Regions from separate parts of the Paenibacillus sp. FSL H7-0716 genome, predicted to be linked through region 3. Evidence: predicted binding sites of a transcription regulator. Region 3 holds the regulator's gene; each other region holds the start of a gene.
The links. The regulator LexA, encoded in region 3, represses DNA repair genes until DNA is damaged. The targets are predictions, from matches to a motif close to CGAACATATGTTCG.

Region 1 (10,434 bases), on a different contig from region 3:
AGTTTGTGCGCAGGTAGGAGACCGCATTCTCATATAACCAACCTTTTACGGAAGCTTCTGGATAGTAACGAAGCAGGTGCTCCGCGAGCTCAGGGTACTTTCCCGGATGCTCCATGTTCTCTACCCAAGTGTCAATGCCGTCAAAATCCGAACCAAACATCATATGTTTCTCGCCACCTAGACTACATACATGATCAATATGCTTTAACAAATCATTCATACGAGCTTTTCCATCATCACATACAAACCACGGATAAAAGGTCAGGCCCATTCTTCCGTCCATTGCAATCAAAGCTTTAATCTGTTCATCATTTAAATTTCTAACATGCCCACAGATTGCTGCAGCGTTCGAATGGGAAGCTATAAACGGACGTGTGCTTAAGTCGGCTAGCTCCCAAAAACCTGCTTGAGACAAATGCGACACATCAAGCAGCATTCCACTGTCGTTGCACCATTCAATCAGCTTGTGCCCTTTCTCCGTAAAACCGCCGTTGCGCTGCTCCAGAACACCGTCCGCTGCCCAATTGGCATAATTCCAAGTGATCCCCAAAAACCGCACGCCAAGCTCATAGCAGAGCTGTGCATAAAACAAGTTCCCTTCTAGACCGTCTACACCCTCCAGAGAGAGCATTCCCCACGGGGATGCTCCAGCTGTTCGTTTTCCTACCTCCTCCTTCCAACGCAGCCACTGAAGGCTCTCTGAGCCTATTATTTTTTGCCGGAACAAATCAATTTGTCCTAAAACATTCTCAAAGCTAGGTCTACCTCTACTTGCCGAAAGGTATATTGCAAAAATCTGCAATTCCACACCGCCCGCTACCAACCGCTCTCCGGTAACATCCAACCGAGGATCGTTCATAAAATTCATATCCGGTGACGCTTGCATTTTACTCAGCACATCACAATGAAAATCCGCAACCTGTAGCTTATCGGTTCTCATCCCAAGCCCTCGCTTTCATGCAGCCCTATTCCAGATTCTATGCTTAAAAACACCAGACTATATATCAAAAGCAAAAAACCTGTTTACATAAGTAAACAGGTTCATCCGTTCTATGCTTCTATTATCTGGGTTCTACAATCAATTTAATCGCGGTTCGATCCTCTCCATCAATCACAATGTCTGTAAATGCCGGAATGCAGATCAAATCTACTCCGCTTGGTGCAACAAATCCCCGGGCAATGGCAACTGCTTTGACTGCTTGATTCAGTGCTCCAGCTCCAATAGCTTGTAATTCGGCCGATCCACGTTCACGAAGAACACCTGCTAAAGCGCCGGCGACGGAATTTGGATTGGATTTAGCTGATACTTTTAATACATCCATAGTAAGTACCTCCCCTGGGAAAATAATGGTGTTCTTCCACTACTTTAGATGTTATTCGCGAGAGAAGAAATAATTCCTTCTTTTTGCGGACTACTCTGGAGAAAATGGTACAATAGATACTCTTTTTCGATATAATAAATATCACACTTTACCCTTATTCGGCGAAATTACCCGGAAAATCGCTTATCTTATCCTACTACTAGCTCATTACCCATTCATCTTCACGTAGCCGTATTTTCTCCAGACGGGTAGCCGCGCCAGTATTCTCGTCTAATTCTGCAAATAAACCGTGAAGCTGCCATTTGCCTTCATCAACAACAAATCGTGCTGGAAGCTGTGTAGTGAACTTATAAAGTACTGCATCTCTTTCCATACCCAGAATCCCTTCGCTTGAACCAACCATGCCCGCATCGGTCAAGTAAGCCGTTCCACCCGGCAAAATCACATCATCATTCGTCTGAACGTGAGTATGGGTCCCTACTACAATTGACGCGCGACCATCCATGAAATAGCCCATGGCGATTTTCTCAGAGGTAACCTCTGCATGGAAATCAACGAGAATGCATTTATGATCTCTACGCAGTTCTTCCACAATTTCTTCACCCACACGGAAAGGACAATCAATCGCAGGCAAAAATGTACGGCCTTGCAGGTTAACTATAGCTAGCTCTTTGCCGTTACCTTTAACAACTGTATATCCTCTTCCCGGTGTTCCTGGAGGAAAGTTAGCAGGACGGATAATCCGAGCCTCATCGTCGATAAACTCGAAGATATCCTTGTTGTCCCATGTGTGATTACCCATGGTGATTCCGTGAACGCCCCAGTTAAAAAATTCATTTGCGATCGCTTTAGTAATACCTCTACCGGCAGCAGAATTTTCACCGTTAACTATGATTATATGTGGTTGATATTTGCTTTTTAATGAGGGCAACATCTCCCGAAGTGCCTTCCTGCCCACACTACCTACGATATCTCCAATGAATAGTACTTTAATGTTTCTCTCCTCCTAATCTTAACCTCTCCATCTAGCGGATAAGTCTTCATATTTAAAAGAAAAAAGGCCCCGCTTAGGGGCCAATTTTCATCAAATATAAGAAAGTATAAGTTATATCTTATCCTTTAACCTTATATTCCTAGCAGAAACATGTACCAGGAAACGATCATAAATATCGTTATTTCCAAAGCGTATGTTATCTACTTATTGCCTATTTAGCGTATTCAACAGCCCGTGTCTCACGAATAACGGTAACCTTGATATGTCCTGGATAATCCAGTTCACTTTCAATCATCTTCGTAATATCGCGAGCAAGACGGAATGCCTCTGCATCGTCAATCTTCTCTGGCTGTACCATCACGCGCACCTCACGGCCCGCTTGAATAGCAAATGATTTCTCAACGCCTTCGAACGACTCTGAGATTTCTTCCAGTTTCTCTAGACGTTTAATATACGTTTCCAGTGTTTCACGGCGAGCACCAGGTCTAGCTGCCGACAATGCGTCAGCGGCACCAACCAACATAGCAATAACCGAAGTAGCTTCGCAGTCTCCATGATGAGATGCGATACTGTTGATAACAACCGGATGTTCTTTATATTTCTTCGCTAGTTCAACGCCAATCTCAACATGCGAACCTTCCACTTCATGATCCAGCGCTTTGCCGATATCATGGAGTAATCCTGCACGTTTTGCAAGCACGATGTCTTCCCCAAGCTCACCGGCCATCAGTCCTGTTAAATAAGCAACCTCCATGGAGTGCTTCAATACATTTTGACCATAGCTTGTACGGAATTTCAGACGCCCCAGAATCTTGATCAAATCTGGATGCAAACCGTGAACGCCCACTTCGAAAGTAGCTTGCTCACCATATTCCCGAATCCGTTCGTCCACTTCTTTGCGGGATTTCTCCACCATCTCTTCAATACGAGCGGGGTGAATACGTCCATCAGCCACCAATTTCTCAAGTGCCGTACGGGCCACTTCACGGCGGATTGGATCAAATCCCGACAAAATAACTGCTTCCGGCGTATCATCAATAATGAGGTCGATACCTGTAAGAGTTTCCAAAGCACGAATATTACGGCCTTCACGACCGATAATCCGACCTTTCATCTCTTCATTCGGCAACGTAACAACTGAAACCGTTGTTTCCGCTACGTGATCAGCTGCACAGCGTTGGATAGCGAGTGTAATGATTTCACGGGATTTCTTATCCGCTTCTTCTTTCGCCTGCTGTTCAATTTCTTTGATCATTTGTGCCGTTTCATGGCGAACTTCTTGCTCAACATTGCTAAGAATGATACTTCTTGCATCTTCGATGCTTAAATTGGAGATACGTTCCAATTCAGTGACTTGGTTTTTGTAAATAACATCAATTTGCTGTTGGGTTTCATCAATTCGTTTCTCTTTGTTAGCTACTTGTTCTTCTTTTCTTTCAAGCGATTCCATTTTTTTATCCAGAGATTCTTCCTTTTGCAGCAAACGTCTCTCTTGCCGTTGGATTTCATTCCGACGTTCACGAGTTTCTTTCTCAGCTTCAGTACGGATTCTATGGACTTCGTCCTTAGCTTCCAATACTGTTTCTTTCTTCAGCGCCTCAGCGTCCTTCTTCGCATTCTCAACGATGACAACGGCTTCTCTTTCTGCGCTTTGGATTTTAGCTTCTGCAAGGGATTTACGAATAAAATAACCGAACCCAAAGAATATTGCAGCTACAACGAGAACGATAATGACCCAGATCCATGATTCCAGCATCTGTTCACCTCCTCGTTGGTTCCTCTCCAAGGTATATCCCTGGGAATTGTGCAGTTGTTTAACTATCCGTTCATCACCATACAAAAAACCGGTAAACAACCGATTGCCATACTGCACATGCTGCACATGCACACTGCCCGCCTTATCCGGCGATTACATTTCATATGAGTTGTACGTGAACCGTTTAAAACAGTCTCCTTTTTGGGAAGGAAAAAGGATTCTAATTTTATGCCGATTCATGTTATATTTTATTATTTATAAAAAGACATTGTCAAGAGAGTCGATATACGCATTAATGTCAAGAGAATCAGTGATTCTAGTAAAACTCCTCATCTTCACCTTCATAATTGTCTTCCGCAAGTAAAGTATTGATCACTTGGCGAACCATATCGCCCGAGAATCCACGGCGCATAAGGAAGGCTCCAGTCTTTCTTCGTTTATCAGAAGCGTCTCCACGGATGAGATTCCATTTCTTGCGCCCAGTTTCGAGTGCACTCTCCAGCTCTTGTTCAGGAGTAATATTCTCCAAAGCTTCCGATATAAGGGTTTTGTCAATCCCTTTCTCACGTAGCTCTTGTCGAATCCACATCTTCCCTTTTCGCTGGTTCGCTATTCGTTGCTCGGCCCATTGCTTAGCATATAAAGGGTCATCAAGAAGTCTTTCCTCCTGCAGCCGCTGCACCACTTCCGCAATAATAGTCTCTCCTATTTCCTTCTGGCGTAAACGGCGAGTCATTTCCATAGCGGTGCGTGGTTTACGTTCCAGATAACGGAGGCCTTCTACATAAGCTCGCTGACGCTCATCAGCTACAACAATTTCCTCCAGATCGGCCTTCATAAAAGAATTACCAGAAATCATTCGATATTTAATCATGACGTCCTCGTGCACAGTCATGTTATATGCTCCGAAATGTATGATATAACGGTGATCAGATTTCTTTTGACGTTCTACTTTAGTGATCTCTAAGAGTTCTCCTTCAGGAAAATCAGATAACACCTGCTCATCTTGTTCTTCTGCTTCAAAATCCAGTTGTATTACCATAGTTGTTTGTCACCTCATAGCAATAGATCAGTTATCGTCTTACTTTCATTACTTGTTAAGAAAAGACACCCTGCAACAATCAATCACAGGGCGTCCTATTGCTTAATATACTATTCGATTTCGAGAAGCAATTTCTCTTCTTCTTCTTGCTCTGCAATAATATCCTCATTCTTCGGCGCAGCAACAATAGTGGATAAATTACTTGCTTCACGGATCTTATTCTCAATAATAAGGGCTATATCCTGATGTTCCTTCAAAAACTGTTTAGCATTCTCACGACCTTGACCGAGACGCTCGCCTTCGTAGGAATACCATGCACCACTTTTATTCACGATATCCATTTCAGTACCGATATCTACAAGACTTCCCTCTTTGGAAATCCCTTCACCGTACATGATATCAACATCAGCCTGTTTAAATGGAGGAGCTACTTTATTCTTCACAATCTTGATCTTAGTACGGTTACCAACCACATCGTTCCCCATCTTGATGCTCTCTACGCGACGTACATCTAAACGTACAGAAGAGTAGAATTTCAATGCACGACCACCCGGAGTTGTCTCAGGGTTACCGAACATAACACCGATCTTCTCACGAAGCTGGTTGATAAAGATAGCGATCGTATTGGATTTGCTAATGGCACCAGAAAGCTTACGAAGTGCTTGAGACATCAAGCGAGCTTGCAGTCCAACGTGGGAATCACCCATATCGCCTTCAATTTCAGCTTTAGGTACCAAAGCAGCAACGGAGTCAACGACAATAATATCAACGGCTCCACTACGAACGAGTGCTTCGGCGATTTCCAGCGCTTGTTCACCCGTGTCTGGCTGAGAAAGCAGCAACTCATCGATATTTACGCCCAAGTTACGTGCATATTTCGGATCAAGCGCATGCTCGGCATCGATAAATGCAGCTTGTCCGCCTTGTCTTTGCACTTCTGCAATAGCATGAAGAGCAACTGTTGTTTTACCTGAAGATTCCGGTCCATATACTTCAATAATACGTCCCTTTGGAAGTCCGCCTATACCTAACGCAATATCAAGTGCCAAAGATCCGCTAGGTACAACTTCCACTTGCATATGCGTGGATTCTCCCAGTTTCATTACCGAACCTTTACCAAATTGTTTTTCTATTTGACGAAGCGCCATATCAAGCGCTGCACGACGATCTGACAATCAGACCACTTCCTTCACTGTTTATAGTAATATAATAACGTGTTTTTAAGGTCTTGCCAAGCTTTTTTTCGAACATACATTCGTTTTTTTTGTCTTGGGCGTTATTTATCCCTTTTATTGTAAGCCTCCCTCCGGAGATAGAAGTTAATTAAATTCCCCACTTCACCGGACATCAACGACTTATGATCATGAGTAGCCATCGTGATCAAAATCTCTGCAAATATACAAAAAACCGCAGCAAAGAAATCTCAGTGCCACGGTTCTTCCGTATGTGTATATTATAACTGGGCTAATCTCCCATTACAAGTCTGAACCCTCAAGAGGTGTCTCCACCTTGCGTTCCTCAAGTCTCCGCCAGAGGCGATACAGCAGAGCCTTAACAGTACGCAACCGGATATTTTCCCGTGTACCTTTAAGATTAAGCTCATAGACCTCTGTCTTACGTCCCCGTTCAGCCAAGCCGATAAATACAAGTCCAACAGGCTTGCGTTCAGAATAACCCGGTCCGGCTACACCTGTAACAGATAAGCCAAAATCGCTGTCTGCAATCATTCTCACTTGGTCAGCTAACACCTCGGCAACCTCTCGACTTACGGCTCCAGGAGCATTGGGTCCCTCCAAATAAGCACTTGGCACATTCAGTAGCTTTTTCTTTAGGTCATTCGAATAGCAGACGATTCCGCCGGCAAACATCGAAGCACTGCCTGGAATATTTGTTATGCTCTCCATCAGCAAACCTCCGGTGCAGCTCTCTGCCGCACTTAAGGTCAGGCCGGCATCCGCCATCCAATCCACAATCAATTGCTCCAGCGGTACATCAATGTTCGCATACAAATGTTCCGGCAAAATCTCCTTGATTTGTTGTTCCAGTATCTCCAGCTTCTTTGTAGCTTCATGCTCAGAAGGGGCCTTTGTCGAAATACGAACAGTTACCTCTCCCTCTTTGGCATACGGAGCAATCGTTGGATCAGTCTGACTGCGAATCAGTTCAATGAGCTTGTCCTCCAGCAACGATTCTCCAATGCCGGCAAATTTGAGCATTTTTGAATAAAGCGGTGTTTCGTTCGTCAAAGCTTGCTGCTGTAGCCACGGTACTGCTTTATCAACGAACATCGGTTTCATCTCACGAGGTGGACCTGGAAGCACAATATAATATTTCTTCTCATGCTCAAAAGCAATCCCAACCGCAAGACCGATTTCATTCGGCAACGGTGTAGTTCCTTCAATTATAAGTGCCTGTTTGCGGTTATTTTCGGTCATAACGATCTTACGATCATCAAAGAAACGTTGTACATGATCCATCGCCAAACGATCAATATGGAGCGTTCTACCTAGCGATGCAGCCAGTGCGTCTTTAGTCAGATCATCCTCAGTGGGGCCAATTCCGCCCGTAAAGATAATAACGTCGGCCCGACTCTGAGCGATCTCGATGGCTTGCTGCAGGCGGCTGCTGTTATCACCGACAACGGTTTGAAAGTATACATCGATCCCGATGGCAGCTAGCTCTATAGACAAAAACTGGGCATTACTATTCACGATTTGACCGAGCAAAAGCTCTGTCCCTACTGCAATAATCTCCGCTTTCATACCTGGCTTTCGCCTCCTCGTTATAATGTAGGTACACTGCTTTTGGATTTCAAAAAAGGTAATAGGTGCTTCACCTATTACCTTTCCTTGTATATCCAGCTTACATGCTTACGCATTATGCAGCTGTAGCAGATCCTTATTCTTCACAAAATAATCAATTCCAGAATAAATAGTGATCAGCGCTGCGGCCCAAATAGCAATATCGTCTACAGGAATACTGACAAATTGAAATGGGAAATTATTCAACAACAGCAGTGAGATCGCAACAATTTGTACAACCGTCTTTATCTTGCCCCATTTGCTGGCGGCAACCACTTTTCCCTCTAGCAATGCAATCTGGCGAAGTCCGGTGACTGCAAACTCACGACTGATGATTACAATAGCAATCCATGAATCGCATCTGCCTAGCTCCACAAGTGAAATCAGAACTGCAGATACCAGCAGTTTGTCCGCAAGTGGATCAAGGAGTTTACCGAGATTGGTGACCATATTATATTTCCTAGCAATGTAGCCGTCTATTCCATCCGTGCTGGCCGCAAGCAAAAAGATTACAGCTGCTACCAAATGATTAACAGATAGCTGAAACGAGCCCCAATGTATCGGTTCTGGATAAAAACTGAAATCCACCAGTAAAAAAAACATCATAATCGGGATCAGGCAAATACGAGCTAGCGTGATGCGGTTGGGCAAATTCACTGAAGTTTTCCTCCCCTAAATCGTTCATACAAATTGCCTAAATCAGGCTAATCCATTTCTACATAAGCAAGTATATTATAGCAATAAATAGGTGTCAAAAAAACAGAAAGCACCCCGCGTTGTTAGTGCTAATAAGCACTGCGGGGCACAAAATTCTATTTCATGTTCATGAATTGTAAATCCAGTGGTAAATCAGCTTTACGCAAGATCTGAATAATCTGCTGCAAATCGTCGCGGCTCTTACCAGTCACACGAATTTGATCCCCTTGGATCTGGCTCTTCACCTTTAATTTTGAATCACGGATCAGAATATTAATCTTTTTCGCATTCTCCTGATCAATGCCTTGCTTAAGCCCTAAACGTTGACGCACAGATCCCAGGGAAGCCGGTTCTACTTTACCGAAATCCAGATTCTTTAGGGTAATGCCTCTTTTCACCATCTTTGATTGTAAAATATCAATAACAGCATTTAGCTTATATTCGTCTTCAGAGGCGATAATAAGTGCGTCTTTCTCCATCTTCAGACTGCTTTTGCTGTTCTTAAAATCAAAGCGGTTGTCGATCTCTTTCTCTGTTTGGTGAATAGCATTCGTTAACTCCTGCATATCCATTTTGGATACAATATCAAATGAACATTCTGAACTCATTAAACTCCACGTCCTTTATACAATTAGTCTGCTACTATTATAAGAGAATGGTACTATTAAGTCTAATTTTGGATAAATCATTATGTAGCTCACCCGACATAGAAAACAGCCCCACTAAGTGGAGCTTTTCCTTCGAGTGAGTTTGGTTCAAAGGGTAGAAACACGTCTCCAACGGAAGTAAATCGTTGGAGACGTTCATTTCTACAGCTTCTATCTGCTTCGGACCGGATTACGAAACATATCCAGAATTCCTAGCACAATATGTGCAATACCGAATCCGAGAATTCCGTATCCCCAAGCACCTGGTGTCAAATAGTATCCGATAAGACTGACAACAACCCCAAGGCCAGCTACAATCCAGCTAACTGTCATAAGATGTACACCTCACTTTGGCTAAAACTGAAAACAGTCTTATGTTCTCCCTAAAGACAAAGTCTATACATCCTATTTGTTATTCGCCTGTCCCTTCACTTTGAGTACCTTCACTTCCAGAACCGTCGTCAAGATTAAGCAGGAGACGTGAGGACGTCTTCTCATCCGTGATTACTTGACCATTTACGGTAATCTCAGTTGCTGGGGAATACCCAGACTTAATATACATACCTTCACTGCCCAGAACGAAGCTCATAGTTTCTCCTGCTGCAGTATTTCCGAAGGAGAGTTTTTCACCTTTAGAGTTCTCGCCTTTATAAACTTCAAGCCAGCTTACTCCAGATGCAACAATCTCAACCTTAACTTCGCTTCCGGCAGGAGCTGTAACCTTAAATTTCGTTGTTTTGCCTGACTTCCCATCTGGTGTAACCGTGATAGATTGAGGAGACGGCGTTGGTGTCGGTGTTGGCGTAGGCTCCGTAGTTGGCTCAGTAGTTGCTTCTGCACCTGCCGAGGAAGTAGGTGCTACAACACCGCCTCCTGATGCGGGTGGAGAAGTTTGTGCTGTATTAGGATCCTGCACATTATTTGTGATATTTGTTTGATCAACTTGATCAGGGTCTGCTTTGTTTAAACTAGAAGCATAAATGTAAATCACTACAATAATCAATATAGGGAATGTCCACATCAGCACTGTTGGCAGCCATTTTGCATTCCGTTCGGTTTCGGGTCTACGGCTGCGCTTTTGAATCACCGTCTCCATGGTCGTGTCTGCGGGTGGTGCAGGTACGTTCCCATGCTCCTCAAGCAGTTCGTCAGGACTCATGCCTACTGCTTCTGCAT
Region 2 (10,434 bases), on a different contig from region 3:
GGACCCTCAGGTTCTGGGAAAAGTACACTGGCTCATTGCATTAATGGTCTCATCCCTTTTGCTTACAGAGGGGAAATATCAGGTTCATTGCGGATTTTAGGCCAGGAGCAGAAGGATCTGAGTATCGCAGAGCTGTCCAATCAGGTAGGTACCGTATTGCAGGACCCGGATGGACAATTTGTAGGATTAACGGTTGGTGAGGATATCGCCTTCAGTCTAGAGAACCATGTGGTTCAGCAGACAGAAATGATGAGCAAAGTGGCGGTTGCCGCAAGAGCGGTGGATATCCACGAATTTCTGGCCTCTTCTCCTCAGGAGTTATCGGGTGGACAAAAGCAAAAAACGACCCTGGCAGGTGTTCTGGTAGGTGATGTGGACATCCTGCTCTTTGATGAACCACTGGCAAGCTTAGATCCTTATACCGGTACAAAAGCGATTGAGCTTATTGATCGAGTGCATAAAGAGACAGGTAAAACCGTTATTATGATCGAGCATCGTCTTGAAGAGGTGCTGCATCGGGCGGTGGATCGTATTATTGTGATCCATGAAGGACGTATTGCGGCGGATATGCCGGCTGCAGAACTGTTGAGCACAACGTTGCTTTCAGAAGTGGGCATTCGGGAACCTCTTTATTTAACGGCTTTGAAGTATGCCGGATGTTCGATTACAGCAAATATGAATCCGCAGCATGTGAACGATATAGAGTTGGAGGCGTGTTCTAATAAACTAAAGATCTGGTATGAGTGCAATCAGTCACGCCAGGATAAGCTGGAGAGCCCACCCATCCTTGAACTGCAAGATATTTCTTTTGGATACGAAAAAAATCAGCAGGTGCTGAATAAGCTCAATCTCTGTATTCATAAAGGAGAGATGGTCTGTATAGCGGGGCGAAATGGGGCTGGGAAATCCACAGTTTCCAAGCTTATTTGTGGCTTCTATAAACCTACTTCCGGATCAATACGGATGCATGGGCGTGATATTGCTCAGGACACGATTAAGGAGCGGGCTGAGCGGATTGGTTTTGTTATGCAAAATCCCAATCATATGATTTCTAAGACACTTTTATATGATGAGGTTGCCCTAGGATTAAGACTCCGAGGTTGCCCTGAGGAGCTCGTTCGTGAACGCGTCCATCAAGTCTTGAAGGTGTGCGGACTTTATGTTTTTCGCAGCTGGCCGATCTCGGCGCTCAGTTACGGCCAGAAGAAACGGGTCACGATTGCCGCCATTCTGGTACTGGAGCCGGAAGTGATCATTTTGGATGAACCGACTGCTGCTCAGGATTACAGGCATTATAACGAAATGATGGAGTTTCTCTTGACGCTACGTGGGCAGGGGATGACGGTCATTATGATTACGCATGATATGCACTTGATGCTGGAATATGCCGATAGAGCTATAGTGTTAGCTGATGGCGTGAAGCTTGCGGATGATAGCCCTGAGCGAATATTAACGAATACTGATGTGGTGAAAAAAGCAAACTTGAAGGAAACCTCGCTTTTTGCCCTAGCTATAAAAGCTGGATTGAAACAACCGCAGGCGTTCGTTAGAAGGTTCATTGCGTATGATAGGAGGAGCCGAGGCGGATGAAGGCCAAAATGTTAACTTTTACGAAGCAGGATTCACCTATTCACCGTCTTACCGGCGCTACTAAATTGATTTTATTTGTAGTGTGGTCTGTGACGGGGATGATTACATATGATACAAGATGTCTAATGGTGATGCTGTTATTTAGTTTGCTTGCCTTTAGAATTTCCAAAGTTCAATTTCAGGATTATGCTTTTGTATTATATTTTATCTTGATTTTCTTTTTGCTTAATCATATAGCTATCTTTATCTTTTCACCTTTGGAGGGCGTACGTGTTTACGGGACACGTCATGATATTATGCATATTGCAGGCCGGTATACGGTAACTTGGGAGCAGCTATTTTATCAATTCAATATTGCCCTGAAATATGCGGTGGTCATTCCTATGGCATTATTATTTCTTCTAACGACCAATCCCAGTGAATTTGCAGCATCCTTAAATAGAGTTGGAGTGAACTATAAAATTGCATATTCTGTATCGCTGGCACTGCGGTACATTCCGGATATTCAACGAGATTATGAGAATATATCGTTTTCTGCTCAAGCAAGGGGAATAGATATTTCTAGAAAAGAAAAGCTGCCTAAGCGGCTAAAAAATATCATTTCGATTCTGATGCCCCTAATTCTGACTAGTATCGAGCGAATTGAAAATATCAGTACCGCTATGGAGCTGCGCGGTTTTGGCACTGAGACCAAACGAACTTGGTATAGCAGTCGCCCGTTCACGAGAGACGATTATTTTGCATTGGCTTTGTTTGCGCTGATTGGAATTTTCTCGACGGTGATCACTTTTTACGACGGTTCGCGGTTTTATAATATTTTCGATTGAAGTATAATAATACAGTTGTGGAAAGCTGGGATTATAATAAACGGCACCTTTTTGTTAAGACTGAAGACGTTTCTCCAGTTTTGACCATATAGGCAGGTAGCATAATGGCAGTGCTAGAAGTGAGCAGACTACGTTGAAAATGGTCTGGGCGTGGGCGATTTGTGAAGCAGGGCCTCCACCAATCCATGCAGCACTTGCTTGTAGCAGCCCGATCATGGGCAAGAATAGTAGTGCACCGCCTACATTAAGCGCAACATGGGACCAAGCGACGAAGACGCCGGATGACGTGCCGCCGATGGAAGCGATGACTGCTGTAACACAGGTGCCCACGTTGGCACCTAGCACAATGGCTATACCTAGCTCAGGCGGCATGGCACCCGAGGCGGCAATGCTCATAGCCATAGCTATGACAGCAGCGCTGCTATGGAGCAGGGCTGTTAGGCACGCTCCAGCGGCGAGCCCCCATATAGCACTAGTAGCGGCGTGGTTTAGGAACCAGAGGAATAAGCCACTTTCCTGAAGTATTCCGCCGATAGACTGCATGACAGCGATGCCCCATAGGACGAGGGCGAAGCCTGATACAGCCAGACTGATAAATTGCAGCGGCGGGGATATTTTGTGGCAGAGCTCTGCCACTCGCGATGTAGGCGGCAGTTCGCCTGCAATAACTGCCGCTGCCCACAGACTGAGCGAGGCTGCCAGCAGGGGCGTGGCCATGGTATTGATCTGAAGTCCGATCAATTCTGTAGTTAATGTGGTGCCGATGTTGCTGCCCAGGATAATGCCAAGTGTGCGGGCATAAGTGAGCAGGCCGGCATTGACCATGCCGATTGTCAACACCGTTACAGCAGTACTGCTCTGGAGTAAGGCGGACAACAGGCTGCTGGCAATCATTCCTTTAATAGGTGTTGAGGTAGCTCTATTTAGGCTTGTAGTTAATAGAGGGCCCGCTAGCTTGGACAACGCCGTTTCCATCAGCTTCATGCCGGCTAGAAAGATAACAAGACCATATATGATAGGGAACAGCAAATCACTGAACATAGGGCATACTCCTTTGGACGAGGGTTGTACACCAATATATGAATGTATTGCATGGGACATGTATAAAAACATTTTTAGAAAAACAGGGAGTTGAAGTCATTGCCATCGGTTATTTTAGAACGCAATCGCAAAAAAAGACTGGAACAGGGCCATCCATGGGTCTATGCAGGTGAAGTAGCATCAGTAGAAGGGAATCCGGAAGCAGGGGGACTAGTAGATGTCCTTAATCATCAGGGCCGATTTTTGGCCGTAGGATATTACAATCCAGCGTCACAGATTCGGGTAAGAATTGTATCGCAGGGACCCCTTGCGATCATGGATACAGCTTTTTTTGCAGAACGGTTCGCGAATTGTCTGCAACACAGAAATCGGTTCCTTCCGGGTGCGGATGCTTATCGCTTGGTTTATGGTGAAGCGGACTTTTTGCCGGGGCTCATTGTAGATCGATTCGGTGATATTTTAGTTGTACAGCTGCTTACCCTCGGAATGGACAAGCGGCGTGCAGAAATCGTCGAAGCATTGGTGCAGGTTATGGCACCGCGCGGAATCTATGAGCGCAGTGATGTTAGTGTGCGCGAGCTTGAAGGTATGGAGCAGACAACGGGTGTGCTGTACGGGGAATGTCCAAGGCATGTGACCGTGAGTGAGAATGGCCTGAAGCTGGTCGTTGATATTGAAGAAGGCCAGAAGACAGGTTACTTCTTTGACCAACGTGAGAATAGAGCTTCCATTGCTCCGCTCATGAAAGGCTGGGGAGGACGAAGCGGCATTACGCTACAGGAAATTGAAACTGAGGATGGTTCACTACAGACCTTACCAGTTAATAAGAGCGGCAAACATGTAACGTTCCCTTATTGGGACGGTGCGACAGTGCTGGAATGCTTCTCGCATACGGGCAGCTTCACGCTGCATGCCTGCAAGTATGGCGCGAAAAAAGTAACCTGCCTTGACGTTTCAGCTCACGCCATTGAGAGTGCCAAAGTGAATGTGGAGCTGAACGGCTTTAGCGATCGTGTTGAATTCGTAGTGGATGATGCTTTTGCATATTTACGGAATCAGGTTAAAGGACTAGAGGAACGTTCTGAACGGGCAACAGTTGCAAGTGGAACAGAGGCAGCAGCAGCTGCTACAAATCCTAAATCCGGAGGCAAAACAGCCAAAACCGACACATCCAAGCCGATGACGGCAGGTGGAGGAAGAACTTGGGATGTAGTCATCCTGGACCCTCCGGCGTTTGCCAAAACCAAAAGTGCAGTAGCTGGCGCTTGCCGTGGTTACAAGGATATCAATCTGCACGGGATGAAGCTGGTGAACGAAGGCGGCTATTTGGTTACCGCAAGCTGTTCTTACCATATGCAGCCAGATCTGTTCCTCGAAACGATTGCCGATGCAGCTAAAGATGCTGGCAAGGTGTTGAGACTTGTGGAATGGCGGGCCGCAGGCAAAGACCACCCACAAATACTTGGCGTTAACGAAGGACACTATCTGAAGTTTGCGATTTTTGAAGTGCGGAGTAAAAAATAAGCCTGAAGGTCAAAAAGGTTTACAGTGCCAAGTAACAAGTAGGATAAAAGGGCTGGTCGTAGGGTGGCCGTGAGTCGACTGTAAGGCAAAGGAGTTGCCAACGGAATCGGATGACTCTATTTAGCGTAAACAGCCTATTATTGAATTCTTACGGACCCCAAAGGCGCTATTGCCCCAAAAACACCCGTTATGCAACACATTTTCAAAGAATAGCGTCAGTGGGGTCCGAAAAGTTTCCAAAACAGCACTGAATCCACGAATAACGGCTCCTGGGTCCGTAAGTACTTAATGAAACAAGCCTAGCCGAAAATGTGGAATTTAAACGCTGAACAGCTAACATTGACCCTATGCTCCGACATTGGCAGCTCCAATCTAACGTTGCACATCTGGCATTAACAACAAAACTAAACACCCTAAAAAGCAAGCCGCCAAAATCCGGAGGTTTGCTTTTTTATATTTGTACTCGTGGCTGTTTATCCCTTGTAAAACATTAGAAAATACTAGCAAACACATGTTCCGATTAGTGTGGTTATGATATACTGAGGGGACGAGGAATCACTGAACTTTTTTAATTGGAGTGTAATCAATGGGTGGATATTTCACCTTGTATTCTATATATTTTCTCCGCTACGGAAGGAGTCTATCATTTATGCCGGTAACCTTTTTATTAGGCCGCTCGGGCAGTGGCAAGACAACAAAAATATGGGAATCTATCTCTTCTTCCTTAGAGAAGGAACCGCTTGGTGCACCGATTATTATTCTTGTGCCAGAGCAAGGTTCTTTTGGAGCAGAACGGGGGCTTCTGACCGTAGGGAATGTGAAGGGAAGCCTTCGGGCGCAGACACTGAGTTTTTCGCGGCTGGCCTATCGTGTGAAGCAGGAAACTGGTGGCAGTGCAAACCTGCCAATCAGTGAAGAAGGTAAGAAAATGTTGATTTACAAAATCATCAGTCGTCGCAAAGAGGAACTGAAATTGTTCGGTGCCTCAGCAGACAGACCGGGTTTTGTGGAACGTCTGAACCAACTGCACACGGAGATGAAGCGTTGCTGTTTGGGTTCCACTGATTTAGAAGAGCAGTTGTCCGCTATGCGAGGAGCTATTGCAAGAAGTCCTATTCTTGAGGGGAAGCTGGATGATTTGCAGCTGGTATTTAGCGATTTAGAGAAGGAAATGTCCCGTCTCTATATCGATGAAGAAGATCGTTTAGCAGAACTGGCTGAGCATATTCCAGATTCCTCCTACATTCGCGGGTCAGAGATTTGGGTAGATGGGTTCCATGGATTTACTCCGCAGGAATTCGTAGTGCTTCGAGAATTGATGCAGCAAGCTTCGAAGCTGACGGTTTCACTTACAATTGATCGTCCTTACCCATATGGAGATGAGTTGAATGAGCTTGAATTGTTTCACCCAACTGCGGTTACTTACATTAAACTGCGTGGAATTGCTGAAGAGCTGGGCATTGATGTATGGGACGAGCTGTTGGAGCCAACGGTTCTGCCGCGTTTTGAAGAAAGTCCAGTACTTGCTCACCTTGAACGGGGATATGATCGCCGGAAGGCCTGGACAGGTGCGGATGAACTGGCAAGAGAGGCTATATCTATAGGCGCTGCAGTTTCGCACAGAGCAGAGGTTGAGGGAGCCCTGCGCGAAATGACTAGACTGGTGCGGGATGAAGGTGCAAAATATGGCGAAATGGCCGTATTGATGCGTAATATTGGCGATTACGAGCAGCTGGTTCAGCCGTTGTTCCAAGATTATGGAGTGCCATTTTTTCTGGACCAGAAGGTGAACGAGCTGCATCATCCGCTAGTGGAGTTTATACGTTCCGCGTTGGATGTAGTGCGTCGTCGCTGGCGTTACGAGGATGTATTCCGTTGTGTAAAGACGGAGCTTCTGCTTCCGCTAGACGGTAGTATTACGCGTGAGGATATGGATGCTTTAGAAAACTATGTGCTGGCTTGTGGGATTCAGGGGTACCGCTGGACAGATGGGCGCTCCTGGAAAGGTATTCCTAGCTTGTCGCTGGAAGGCGGCAGACAGATGGATGATGAACTGCTTGCTACTATGGAACGATGCCGTGCTAGTATAACAGGTCCATTATTTGCTTTTGAGAAACGAATCCAGAAAAGCCGAAGCGGCCTTGAACTATGTACGGCAATGTACAAGCTGCTTGAAGAGACGGATGTTGCACGGAAGCTGGAGAAACTCAGTGTTAAGTCTATGGAGAAGGGCCAACCCGAGAAGGCTAGGGAACATAGCCAGTTGTGGGGTGCGGTACTTGATCTGCTAGATCAGATAGTAGAAATGATGGGCAATGAAAGACTTGAGTTTGAAGTGTTCACTGGCGTTCTAGAGACAGGACTTGCTGAACTTAAAATGGGACTAGTTCCGCCCGCACTGGATCAAGTATTGGTCGGCAATATGGATCGGACTCGCCCAACGGGGGTCAAATACGCTTTTTTGCTTGGATTTAATGAAGGTGTTGTGCCTGCGCAGTTTAAGGAAGATGGAATTCTCTCGGAAGGTGAACGCTCCGTACTAGAGAATGCTGGAATGGAGCTTGCTCCCGGCGCTTCTCGTAAACTGCTGGACGAGCGGTTTCTGATCTATAATGCACTAACGACAGGAAGCCGAAAGCTCTGGATTAGCTACGCTACAGCGGATGATGAGGGCAAAGCGCTCCTTCCCTCTGAGGTTATCCGGCATTTGCATAGAATGTTCCCAAGGGTTCAAGAGCTTAGCTTGTCAGCACTTCCCCCTGCGGGACTACCGGCAGAAGTCGGAGATCCTATTCATCTCGGTTTCATTGGTCAACCAGAACAGAGTCTTCGCGCATTGATTATGCAGCTGCGGCAGTGGCGCCAGGGGACAGAAATTCCGGAGCTATGGTGGGATGTGTATAACTGGTTTACTAAGAACGAAGATCGTAAATTTCAATTGGAACGTTTGCTAAGCTCACTGTTCTATCGTAATGAGGGAACGAAGCTCAAGCGTGGCACAAGCCTCAGATTGTATGGTGGCTCAACACTGCGGGGCAGTGTATCCCGGATGGAGAAATTTGTTGCGTGCTCATTTTCCCATTTTGCGTCCTACGGACTAAGACTGAAAGAGCGCCAGTTATATAAGCTGCAAGCACCTGATATTGGACAGCTGTTCCATGCTGCGTTAAGTGATATGGCGATAAGACTGAAACAAGAGGGACGGGGTTGGGGCAGCTTGTCTCCGGATGAATGTCGGCGTGAGGCCAGTGAGACAGTAGAACGGCTATCTCCGATGTTGCAGGGTGAAATTCTAATGAGCTCCAAACGTTACGGGTACATCTCCCGTAAGCTTAAGAATATTGTTGGACGTGCTTCTGTGATTCTGGGCGAGCACGCCCGCCGGGGCAGCTTTGAGCCAGTAGGGCTGGAGCTGGATTTTGGACCGGATAAGGAGTTGCCGCCTTTAAGAATTACGCTGCCGAATGGCTGTGTGATGGAGGTCGTTGGCCGGATTGACCGTGTAGACATGGCTCGTGGAGAGAACGGCATTCTTCTGCGGGTAATTGATTATAAATCGAGTCAAAAGGATCTCAAGCTGCATGAGGTGTATTATGGATTGTCGCTGCAAATGCTGACTTATTTGGATGTGCTGCTGACATATTCGGAGCAATGGCTGGGGCAGCAGGCACTTCCAGCAGGTACACTTTATTTCCATGTGCATGATCCGTTGTTAACCTCATCCAACGGGATGAACAAGGAACAGGCTGAGCAAGAGCTGTTAAAACGCTTCAAGATGAAAGGACTGCTTACAGCAGATCGTGAGGTTGTTTCCCTGATGGATACCACTTTAGACAAAGGGTATTCTTCTATTGTGCCTGTAGCAGTAAAAGCTGACGGCAGCTTTTATAGCAGTGCTTCAGTAGCTACACCAGAGCAGTGGGGCCATTTATTATCCTCCGTTAGAGGGACGATCTCTGATATCGGGACACGGATTACAGAGGGGGATGTGGCGATTGAGCCGTACCGAATTGGGCAGGAGACCGCCTGCACGTTCTGTTCGTTTAGACCTGTCTGCCAGTTCGATGAAGCTGTGGAAGGTAACAGCTATAACAATCTGGGTAAGCCAGGGAAGGACGTTATATGGGATCTGCTGTCCCGCAAAGGAGGAACTACACCTTGAGTATGAAGGCTGAAATAGAAGCGAAACCGGAAGGAAGTATATGGAGTGATGACCAGTGGCGCGCCATTGCGGAGAGCGGTGATGACATCCTCGTTGCTGCGGCAGCAGGTTCCGGTAAGACGGCGGTGCTGGTAGAACGGATTATTCGAAAGATCAGTAAGGAAGAGAACGGCTTCAGTGTAGACAGGCTACTCGTAGCCACGTTTACCAAAGCTGCGGCTGCCGAAATGAGGCAGCGGATCAGGGAAGCCCTTGATCGGGAGCTGGAGGAGAATGGCGAGAACGACCATTTGCGCCGTCAGCTATCCCTGCTGGGCAAAGCTTCGATTACAACGTTACACTCCTTCTGTCTGGAAGTGATCCGGCGTTATTATCAAATGATTCCGATTGATCCGGGTTTCCGCATATTAAATGAGCATGAAGCGGAGATGATGCGGCAGGAGCTGCTCGAAGAGTTGCTGGAGGAAAAGTACGGTGAGGTAGGTGCGGATGGTGAGGATAGCATATTTGTGCAGCTAGCTGATTGGTTCAGTGGTGAACGCAGTGATGATGCAGTGCATGCGCTCATACAGCGATTGCATGATTACGCCCGCAGCCATCCTTGGCCCGCGCAATGGCTCCGTGATACTGCAGCTGATTTCTCATTGCCGGACACCGATAGTCTAGGTGGAACGCCATGGGTGCTGAGCATTCTTGAAGAAGCGAAGCTGACCCTTGCAGGCGCAGCCAGTCAGCTGATTCAAGGCCGGGAGATTGCACAGCAGCCGGGCGGTCCGGCACCCTATGTTGAGAATTTAACCGCAGATCTTGAGATGGTAAATGCACTGCAGGATGCCGTAAACGAACGACCTTGGGCAGAATTATATGATATTTTCATGGAAGTATATTTTGGAAAATTAAAGGCTTGTAAGAAGGATTCGACAGATCCTGGACTGCAGGAGATGGTGAAGGAACTGCGCGACAGTGTGAAGAAGAGTATTTTAGATCTTCAGAAAGCATTGTTTGGGCGTCCGCCCGAGGTTTTTTTGAAAGAGCTGAACGAAGCGGCTCCACTGATGGCAGAGCTTGCAGAGACAGTGATAGCATTCGGTGAACGTTATAGAATTGAAAAAGCAGGAAGAGGTCTAGTCGACTTCAGTGATTTGGAGCACTATTGTCTGCAAATTCTACGCCATCCGGACTCTACGCCCGGTCATTCCCTGCCTTCTGATGCAGCTATGGAATACCGTGCTCAATTCGATGAGGTTCTGCTGGACGAATATCAGGATACGAATAGTGTGCAAGAGGAGA
Region 3 (10,434 bases):
GCGGGGAATAATGGTGGTATGGATAGAGCTGACGCATCGTTCACACACATCGTGCTACTAGGGCAGTCGATACAATGTCTACTGATTTGCAGCTGAATTTAGTAGCAATAAATTATTATATTTCGCTGCATGCTTTTGCTCATCGAGAATAATGCCATATAAAGTGTCCTTATAAACGCCATATGGAAGACCGAACCATATCTTTCGATACTTTTCAACCGCTGACAATTCACCTTGAAAGGCTTTTTGCAAACCATTGATATACGAATTAACCTGTTCAGGAACTTCGTCGCTAACTCCTGTCACTTCATGTCCTGTCAATTCTCTGTACATTTGTCGAAACATATGATTATGCCCACGTTCATCATTCCGAATAGAAGTAATTACTTCAGCTTGTTCTTTATTCGGAGCAAGTTGAATGAGTTGGTCATAAAAAAGTTCGTCATTTCGTTCACCTTGGACTGAAGTCCTCATTAATTCAAGAGCCTCTTGAGTTGAAGTTGCCCAAATGGGGACAAATTGAGTTCTGAACCAATAAGGATACACCATATACATTAGCACAACCTCCAATAATTTATAAGTATTCTATCACCAATCATATGCTTGCTAACTGATTGTATGAGTATGATCTCACTTCTTACTTTTTCTTAATTAGACCAAAGTCAAGAAAGTGGACGGTAAGAAATAGATATTCTAGTAAATTTCTCAGAAAAACGAGCAGGTAAAAGATACCTTAGCGATCCATACATTCGTTTGCACACAATTGGTTTTCTATATGATTTTCCAGTCGCCATCCTACGATTTCACGTGTACACAGATTCATTACGCTAGCCAGATACAACCGACATCCCCGGCAAGGAATATATGTAATGACAATGACCCAAACCCTGTTGGATTTGAGAATCAACAACGTCAACGGGCTATGTGGGAGCTGCAGCTCAGGGAAGATGAAGATGGATTTAATCTAGCTTTTAGTGATATCAGCAGCTTAGGAACTAAGTGCCGCTTTAGTAACTGTAATCTCGAACTGATAAAACTTTAATGCCTTTGCCGTTGAGGATTTACTTTGTGTTTGTATAGGTAGCCTCTTGAGTATCATTTATGATATGCCCATAAAACGACTACAAATAGTTTGTTAATCGAGGATATTATACAGTCTAACAATTTCAACGTGTAAAATGTTGTTCATTTATCATAAAAAATGGGATATCATGGGATGTACAAGAATTAAACGCAGAGACGGAGGAGTGAATTTGGAAATAGTTTGGTCTAACTTAATATTAACTTTGATAATTTTCGGGATATTAGTTGTTTTGATTTTTAAAGCATTTATCAAAGAGTGTTGACACAAATCTGAGTTACAGAACATTAAGAGTGGCGATTTACAGAACACCCGCGGGTTGGCTGTGAGTCGCTATTTTATTTTTTTTCTGAAAATGTTATAAATAAAGTGTTTTGTGGAATTTGTCTTTTACTTAATTGATGTGTCGTCTGCCTATTAAGATAGTAGGTGCCCGAATCGTCCGGGAACAATTTGAGTTTCGAGCACAACTCCATAGCTGTAAATAAAAACGAGTCGATTGTTTGAAATTTTTCAATCCGTAGCAATAAAAATGAGAAAAGGTTTGAAGAATAAGAGGACACGTCACTCATGTGGGTAATAACTAATATAGTAATAAGGAGGTGCGTAATGAAAAAAATATTATTAACTACAGTTACTAGTATTCTTCTGTCTTCCTCAATTCTCGGTGCATGTAGTAACAATAAAACAACAGACGAGGCAAAACCTACAGCGTCAAGTGCAGCGACAATGCCAGTTGTTGAAGCTACAAGCACTCCTGAACCTTCTGCTACTTCTTCTATGGAGGTGCAGGAGTCTCCCAGTCCGGAGGCCACTGATCCTCTAACATCCGATCGACCAAAGACCAAAGCATTTGGTGAACAGGAGGGAGGGGTCCCAGGGCAAGAAGGTACACTTGAGCAAGGTGATGGATATTCCCTGTATGTCTTTCAGGATTTCACACTAGACTCGCAGTCTAATCGTTTATTATTGACTAAGGATCCAACCTATTATGCCCAAATTGAACACTTACCTGCCGGTTACGATCTCACAGCTTTGAAGCAACAGGGACAAACCGAGCTTTCTGCAATTGGAAAGGCAAACGACCATAGCGGGGAACTAATTGAACATCCTCTAGGTTTTGCTGAGCTATATCTGCAGGCTGCCGGAGATAAAGGGATAGAAGATTATATGGTCTGGAAGAATCAGGCGGGGGAAGCTTTTCTTTTTCGGATACACAATCCTAAGGGTGATTCGTCGAATAAGTTTGCACCTTGGGTGATGGTTTCACTGGCAACACTTGAACTTGAAAGAAATTAAGTGGTATCAGAGCCGTAGAAGTAGTGTGCCATAACCATAATCAAAAAATGGTTGTTGGCACACTACTTCTTCTTTTTGGTACCTTACTTCATTCGAACGCCAATTTCCGTTTGCTGAGGTTGCAAATTTCGCGTATGAGCCCGCTATCGGACCCAGCAGACCTTATATGAAGCTTTACCCTACATTTGGGATACTAAAGGACTCCATAGTCGCTATTGGCATTGAAAAACTCAATATGAGCCTCATCCTTAGGAATAACGTCACTGGAGTCCGAAACCATGCTCCAAAGGCTGAAAAATAGCAAATAGCGTCATCTGGATCCGAAAGTCTTGGCACGTAGTAGAGGGATTTAATGTTAAAATATCTTATATATAGATAACTAATTCTTTCCTGGGAAGGAGTAAGTTCATGCAAATTTTTATTTATATAGGATTGGGCTTTTTTATAATTTCAGGTATATGTGTTGGAGCCTTCACGACAGGTACACAACAAAGAGGTAACTTTTATTCGGAATCTAAGCAAGACCGTAAAATTAAAAACAAAGTAGCGAATGGGTCCGCTTTAGGTGGTCTTATTTCATTAGCTATAGCTGGGATTCTTTATTTGTTGTAATGAACGCAAAATATAAGAAGGAGGAGTGTTGCAGATGGTGAAGATTTTTAATGAAAATACGGTCTCATTTACTCAAAAACAGTCCCCGATCCCAGAGTTTGCTTGGCATACGAGTGAAAGATTAGCTGAAATGGTGGGCTCCAAGCATTTAGTTTTTGATATCAGATCTTTAGATCCTGATAAATATTCTTATCCTTATCATTTTCATAGAAATGCTGAAGAAATATTTGTGATTTTAGCGGGAAAAGCGATGTTAAGAACACCCGAGGGTTTTACGGAGGTTACGGAAGGGGATGTAATATTTTTTGAAATGGGACCGGAAGGGGCGCATCAGCTTTATAATCATACGGATGCACCATGCAGGTATCTGGATCTCCGAACGAATCAGGGAATAGATGTTTGCGAATATCCAGACTCAGGCAAAATCAACATTTTACCCTATCAAGAAATCTATCAAGCGGATGAACAGGCGGATTATTATAAGGGAGAAGAGCATGTAAGGGAAAAATGGAATGGGGGAGCGTAATTGATTAAAGATCGTTGGTTTACAGTAACGGAAATTGATCCGACCACCTATGCAATCAGTGAATATGGACATTGGGAAAAGGTGCATTCTTTTTTACTCTTGGGGCAAAAACAAGGCGCGTTAATTGATACGGGATTAGGTATTGATAATATAAAAAGAATAACGGATCAGTTAACGGATTTACCTATCGCTGTCATAACTACGCATGTGCATGCAGATCATATTGGCAGTCATGAGCAATTCGAGACAATCTATGTTCATAAAGCGGATGAGGATTGGCTGATTAACGGAATAAAAGGCTTGTCCCTTGCCCAGATTCGAAAAGATATGAGCCGGGACATCACCCTTCCTGTTCCTGAAACCTTTGATCCTAACACCTACATACCTTTTCAAGGGAAACCAACGGCTCTTTTACAAGAAGGGGATGTGCTCGACATAGGCGGGCGCAAAATAGAAATTTACCACACACCAGGTCATTCGCCAGGGCATATCAGCCTTTTTGATCATGCCAACGGATATCTGTTTACAGGTGATTTATTATATGACGTTACGCCAATCTATGCTTTTTACCCTTCGACTAGTCCGGTTGATTTAGTGGCATCCTTAGAAAAGATTACTGAAATTCCAGGGGTTACCCAAGTATATGGCTCTCATAATACGCTGGGTCTAGATCCATCTATTTTGCAAGAGGTCAAGAAGGCAGTTCGTGAGTTGCGTGAGCAAAAGCTAGTGGCACATGGTACAGGCATTCACCAGTTTGACGGGTTTAGTGTGCAATTTTAGATCTTTCAATGTCGAAAACAAATGAGAGGTAAGGCGATAACAACTTAATTATTCAGATACGATTGACCTGAACAGTGCATGCAATTGTTGTACTTGGGAGTAAGCTTCCTTGTACTGGTTGTCGGATTGTTGAATAGGCAATAAACCCGGCAAGAAGGAAATACAATACACAGGCGTTTCTTTGCTGTTCATATATATTTTAAGCGTAAGCTCTTCTATCACATTAGCTTCTTCATCGGTGTCCTTAAGGACATTAATATCTGCACTTGTTGCAGTTGTTTTGCTGTTTTGTTGTCTTTTGGATACTTTTGAAAGGGTAAGTGCGTTAACCACAATCTCGGATCCCATTACATTATCAAAAGAGTATAGCTTTGCTACTGCTTTTTTGTTACTCTTCGGATTTTTGGTACCGATTGCCAATTTTTTATTAGGCTCGTTAAGTGCGATCAAGTGTGATTGATTGGGGGGAATGAATGTTTTGGTGAAAATGATGTTAAAAGATGAGGTCGCATTAACTAGCTTAGAAATTTCAGATGAAGCAGATAGCGTTTTCAATTTTATAATGGCGGCACTTAGAATTAAAACAACTCCTAAAATAGCGAATAAGTACATCAAGATAATCAGCATATAATCACACCTCCTAGTTATCTCATTAGACTCAAATTGTTGCTTATTGAAAGATATGCCTGAATGATCCCCACTAGTATCTTTTAAAAGGGAAATTCGTGGAATTATAGGATCGACTTCACGATTAACCCAAAAAAAGCACCCAGAGAAACCTGCCGATTCTGCAAATGATGCAAAATTAGGGGTTGCTGCAAAGGTGCTTTTTAAGGTAATTATGTAAACCTATAGAAAATTGAAGGCAGTGATATGATCGGTATAAACAATCAGCTGTTTGTATTCGATCGGAGTTCCATAACTAGCATAAGGTCTTACAGTAACGTCATTGAGGACAACAAAGTTATAGCTGAAATTTTTATCAGGGTGTTCTGCTCCCAAATAAGATATGTATTCGTCTACAATTACATCATCCATCAAAGATTTTAAATCAAATACATCCTCTTTGTTGGAGACGGTTGGAGAGACGATTCCCTGAATGCTGCCAAAAGCGGTGAGCAAATTCACTTTTTTTCCACTAGCTTGTTCATCATTTAAAAGTAAACCGGACAGCTTACCCAGTGCATCGACTTTAAAATCGACAAGGGTTCTAATTTTTGAATTATTCAAACTAAACACATCCTTTTCAATTTGCAATCCTGTTAACATTATTCGACATATAATCACCAAACTCCTAGTATGCTAATGAAAAAATACTTACTTATGTAATGACCCCCATTTTTTAATGTGATTTGGGGGTTGCCGAGTCTCCATTCGAATTTAATTTCTTATCGTTACTCGTGTACCTATAGGAACAATAGCAGCGAGTGCTAACACATCCTCGTTGTACATCCGGATGCAGCCGTGGGACACCTCTTTCCCAATGGATGAAGGGTCATTGTTTCCATGAATTCCGTAGTGTGGTTTAGACAGTCCCATCCAAAAGACACCGAAGGGACCCCCTGGGTCGGGTTGTTTGTTAATTATAGTGAATTCTCCCACTGGGGATTGGGTTAACATCTTACCGATGCCGACAGGGAAACCTCTAATCACAATATCATTGTCCAGAAGATATAACATTCGTTGAGTCAGATCTACAATAATTCGATAGTTGGGCATTATATGCAACACTCCTTTCTAATTAGGATATGAGCAGAACGCCTAAAGGGTTATTCATAGAAAATGACCATTTTAGCCGGCGAGAACAAATGTTCGTTATTGGTTGGGAAAGCAAAATACGTAGAAAAAAAAGGCTGGTCCGCATTTGCGGAACAGCCTTTTATGTTAGAAGTGCAAACTTAGTGGATATCTCGAAACAATCCGATGACTCTTCCGAGAATAGTTACGCGATTAAGGCGAAGAGGCTCATAAGCTGGATTCTCCGGTTGAAGCCGAATATGATCACGTTCCTTGTAAAAGGTCTTAACGGTTGCTTCATCTTCTTCGGTCATGGCTACAACGATATCTCCGTTGTCCGCCGTTTGTTGTTGGCGAACAATCACATAGTCACCATTCATAATGCCTGCGTCCACCATACTATCACCCATAACTGACAGCATAAATACTTTGTTGTCCCCCACATAGTGAGTAGGAAGTGGGAAGTAGTCTTCGATATTCTCTGTAGCAGTGATAGGTACCCCGGCGGTAACTTTACCTACGACAGGAATCCGTGAGATGGTCTGGGCGAATTGGTGAACATTCTCTGAATCCTCTTGGCCTAGTAATTCTATTGCACGTGGCTTCGTTGGATCACGACGAATAAGTCCCTTCTTCTCAAGCCGGTCCAAATGACCGTGAACTGTGGAGCTGGAAGCAAGGCCAACAGCTTCTCCAATTTCCCGGACGGAAGGTGGATAACCCTTGCTGCGGACTTCGCTTCGTATAAATTCCAGGATCGCCAGCTGGCGACTTGAAATCTTTGACATTGGAATCAACCCCATATAGTAATGTTTGGGAAAATTATAACATAGAACTACCGTTCGCACAAACATAAGTTCTAACTATTATAAATATTAATCTGCTAGAGTTAAAAAATGGTAGACAAGTGATAATAAAATGAACCACTTGAGTCTCTCAAAAAAAAGAGAACAATTGTTCTGAAATAGTATTGAACAAAACACATGTTCGTGTTATTATGAATTCGAAAGTAAGAACAAGTGTTTGGAGGATGATGATTATGCTAAAATACAGTACATACCGCAGCATCTACGATAAGGCCCCAGTGGTTGAATCTTTAGGACATAATGACGTTGCCCGTAATTCCGCTAAGGTGAAAGAGATAACGGAACGTTTGCTTGGAGGGATGATTTCGTTGTTCCGTCAAGATTTCTTTATTAAGTTAATATTGATTATGGTGTTAGTATTATCTGGCCTAACAGTAGTGGGAAATGTATTTGCAGGATCGACGACTATAATGAAGGAAGAGAAGCGGATTGTGGTTGAACGTGGAGATACACTATGGAGTATTGCCCTTAAGAATAAACCAGCTGATATGAAGACAGTTGTTTATATAGAAGGAATTAAACGTTCAAGTGGGATTAAGAGTAGTCAGATTAACGCTGGAGACATACTTACTTTACCTATTTATTAATTTTCTGAGAACATAATAGAATGACCAGTAGAGCTTGCAGGGAGTAGACCTTGACAAGCTCTTTTTCTCATGGCAGAGTTAGAATTAATTTATAGGGGGAGGGAAAGTATTGAATATTGATGAGTTGGTCGCGCGAATTAACGAATTGGCACGCAAACAGAAGAGCGTAGGCCTTAATCAAGAGGAAGTGGCGGAACGCGCCAAGCTTCGTGAAATTTACCTGGGGAATATCCGCAATAACTTCCGAGCACAATTAAATACTATTGAAGTAGTAGATAACGATGAGCATGAACAAGGTAACAAGGGGCTTAAACATTAGCTCGCTGTTCCTTTTCATAGATATTTCAGGATGACTAGGGGGAACGCACATGGCCCGTTCTTGGGAAAGAATGGTTCAACGCAACACACAGCAAATCAACAAGCAAAGAAAGAAACAAGGCAAGGATACGATTTATGCCTCTAAATCTCCTACCCAGAATGCCGAAGTCTTTAAAGGTCGCAACATTGCATTTCCGGTAGTGTTAGTGATTCTTGGCACTATGTTTTGGGTAGTTGGTTCTATTGATCAGGCCAAAGGCAATGGCATGCTGGCTAATTGGCTGGGAGTAGTACTGTACTATTTACTGGCAGCGCTATTGTTCTTCCGTCGTCCGTACTTGAAGGTGGAAAAAGCAAGACTGTCTACTATTAAATTCAATCGTGAACGCGGGCTGCCAGCTGCAGATATTGAGAAAATCACCCTTTCGCGTGGAGCTGTAGTCATTAAGCATAAAGGGAAACGTACGAAATGGATTTTCACAAAACTTATGAATCGCTATGATACTAATGCGATGAGTACACGATTAGAAGCATTTGCTAAAGCTCACAACATTGAAGTAGTTCACGAATAGAACTAGACCAGTTAAAGGGAGAGGGAGACCTGTAATGCCAATTTCTGCTGTACTATTTGACCTTGATGATACATTGCTGTGGGATGATCGGAGCGTCGAAGAAGCATTTCGTTCTGCTTGTGAAGCCGCTGGGGATAACATTGATCCACAAGAACTAGAAGTTGCAGTTCGTAAGGAAGCAAGTAGCTTGTATGAATCTTATGAGACGTTCCCATTTACAAAGATGATCGGAATTAATCCATATGAAGCACTCTGGGCTAACTTTACGGCAGGTGAACAGCCTGAATTCCGTCAATTGGAGCAGCTTGCACCGGTTTATCGTAAAGAGTCTTGGCGTCGCGGACTTGCAGCGTTAGGGGTGGAAGACGAAGCACTAGCTGAGACCTTGGCAACTAAATTCGCAGCAGAGCGCAGAAAACGTCCATACATCTATGAAGAAACAATGCATGTACTGGAGCAGTTACGGGGTCAAGTGAAGCTTTTGCTACTTACGAACGGCTGTCCTGCACTGCAACAAGAGAAACTAGATGGTGTGCCAGAGTTAATTCCTTTCTTTGATCATATTGTGATTTCCGGAAGCTTTGGTAAAGGCAAACCGGATAAGGAAATTTTCCTGCATGCTTTAGAGCTTCTTGATGTAACTCCTGAGCAAGCGGTTATGGTCGGCGATAAGCTTACAACGGATATCCGTGGGGGGCTGGCAGCAGGATTGACCACGGTCTGGATTAATAGAAAAGGTAGAGCACCTAGTCTTGATATTCATCCGGATCATGAAATCAATCACCTTGAGGAACTTCTTCCACTAGTTCAATCCTTGTAAGATATACAGAGCTATTAGCTCCAACATAAAGACTCTATAAGCAGCGAGTTTCTGGGATCTTAAGAAACTCGCTGCTTTTCTGTATACACATACTAACATAAGGATTTCATTAGATTTTTAAGTAAATGATTTAAGTCACAAGTCTAATGCGGAATTGGTGCAAAATACTGAAAAACCAATAATAATGTGTATAATAGATGGAGATGTATAACATGAATTGGTAGTTTCTTATTATTCGATAATGATTGGGAGGGCTCCAAATGATGAGATCGAAGAAATTAGTCGCTGTATTATTAGGTGCAACACTTCTAGTACTAGGTGGATGTTCTTCAAATGGAACCAAGCATTCAGAAATACATAACATGAATATGAACATGTCTATGGAACCTATCAAAGTCGAACTACAATGGAGTCCTGAAGAAGTTGTTGTAAATCAAAAGGTAACCTTTGAAGCTGTGGTGACCCAAGATAACGAGGCAGTAGATGATGCAAAAGAGGTTCTGTTCGAAATTGTGAATAAAAATGATGAGGGACAGAAAATAGAGCTTAAGGGAAAGCTAATTGGTAAAGGGGTCTATCAAGCAGAAGGGACCCTTGAAAAGGAAGGACAATATAATGTCACTTCACATGTGACAGCCCGGACACAGCACTCTATGCCTAGCAAAGAGCTGTCTGTGAAACCATGATTCAAAGGTTCGCAACGGTTACTGAGCAATAACAGATAAAGCAGAGTGGAAAGGAAGGCTTTTCGAAATTCCTTTATTCTGCTAAACTTACTCTAATGTTTTACTGGGGGGACTATTAGTTGGCTAAATATACACTTGAGGAAAGCTTACAACAAAGGATTTTGATCCTTGATGGCGCAATGGGCACGATGATCCAACAGGTGCCTCTTACTGGAGAAGATTTTGGTGGCGATGAGTTGGACGGCTGTAATGAAATGCTGGTATTGACACGTCCAGAAGTCATTCAGACGATTCATGAGCAGTACCTCGAAGCAGGGGCTGATCTCATTGAGACTAACACATTTGGTGCAACCTCTGTTGTACTAGCGGAATATGATATTCCTCAGCGCGCACGTGAGATCAACCTAGCGGCAGCAGAGCTGGCTCGCAGAGCAGTAGACAAATATGACACACCTGACCGTCCGCGATACGTCGTGGGGGCTATGGGGCCAACAACAAAAACGCTCTCAGTAACCGGAGGCGTTACTTTCCAAGAGCTAGTTGATAG

Region 1: recA (recombinase RecA) is a predicted target of LexA. The motif match lies at 6,359-6,372, and genes of this name have one in related genera.
Region 2: addB (helicase-exonuclease AddAB subunit AddB) is a predicted target of LexA. The motif match lies at 5,487-5,500, and genes of this name have one in related genera.

Annotation. Positions count from the first base shown of each region.
Region 1 is NZ_JBBODA010000020.1:29,089-39,522, forward strand. Features, by position in the region: gene MHH60_RS22055 (dipeptidase) at 1-940, opposite strand, end outside; gene MHH60_RS22060 (stage V sporulation protein S) at 1,062-1,322, opposite strand; gene MHH60_RS22065 (TIGR00282 family metallophosphoesterase) at 1,522-2,316, opposite strand; gene rny (ribonuclease Y) at 2,528-4,072, opposite strand; gene MHH60_RS22075 (regulatory protein RecX) at 4,389-5,114, opposite strand; gene recA (recombinase RecA) at 5,225-6,289, opposite strand; gene MHH60_RS22085 (competence/damage-inducible protein A) at 6,590-7,876, opposite strand; gene pgsA (CDP-diacylglycerol--glycerol-3-phosphate 3-phosphatidyltransferase) at 7,985-8,572, opposite strand; gene MHH60_RS22095 (YajQ family cyclic di-GMP-binding protein) at 8,728-9,219, opposite strand; gene MHH60_RS22100 (hypothetical protein) at 9,430-9,591, opposite strand; gene MHH60_RS22105 (helix-turn-helix domain-containing protein) at 9,671-10,434, opposite strand, start outside.
Region 2 is NZ_JBBODA010000014.1:144,684-155,117, forward strand. Features, by position in the region: gene MHH60_RS18665 (ABC transporter ATP-binding protein) at 1-1,590, shown strand, start outside; gene MHH60_RS18670 (energy-coupling factor transporter transmembrane component T family protein) at 1,587-2,417, shown strand; gene MHH60_RS18675 (Na/Pi cotransporter family protein) at 2,472-3,458, opposite strand; gene MHH60_RS18680 (class I SAM-dependent rRNA methyltransferase) at 3,558-4,982, shown strand; gene addB (helicase-exonuclease AddAB subunit AddB) at 5,632-9,144, shown strand; gene addA (helicase-exonuclease AddAB subunit AddA) at 9,147-10,434, shown strand, end outside.
Region 3 is NZ_JBBODA010000015.1:19,191-29,624, forward strand. Features, by position in the region: gene MHH60_RS18780 (ferritin-like domain-containing protein) at 79-555, opposite strand; gene MHH60_RS18785 (hypothetical protein) at 1,691-2,380, shown strand; gene MHH60_RS18790 (DUF5316 domain-containing protein) at 2,789-2,992, shown strand; gene MHH60_RS18795 (cupin domain-containing protein) at 3,027-3,518, shown strand; gene MHH60_RS18800 (MBL fold metallo-hydrolase) at 3,519-4,301, shown strand; gene MHH60_RS18805 (hypothetical protein) at 4,350-4,928, opposite strand; gene MHH60_RS18810 (hypothetical protein) at 5,151-5,531, opposite strand; gene MHH60_RS18815 (L,D-transpeptidase) at 5,682-6,020, opposite strand; gene lexA (transcriptional repressor LexA) at 6,200-6,826, opposite strand; gene MHH60_RS18825 (LysM peptidoglycan-binding domain-containing protein) at 7,078-7,491, shown strand; gene MHH60_RS18830 (DUF896 domain-containing protein) at 7,601-7,810, shown strand; gene MHH60_RS18835 (hypothetical protein) at 7,860-8,381, shown strand; gene MHH60_RS18840 (HAD family hydrolase) at 8,416-9,201, shown strand; gene MHH60_RS18845 (FixH family protein) at 9,462-9,887, shown strand; gene metH (methionine synthase) at 10,067-10,434, shown strand, end outside.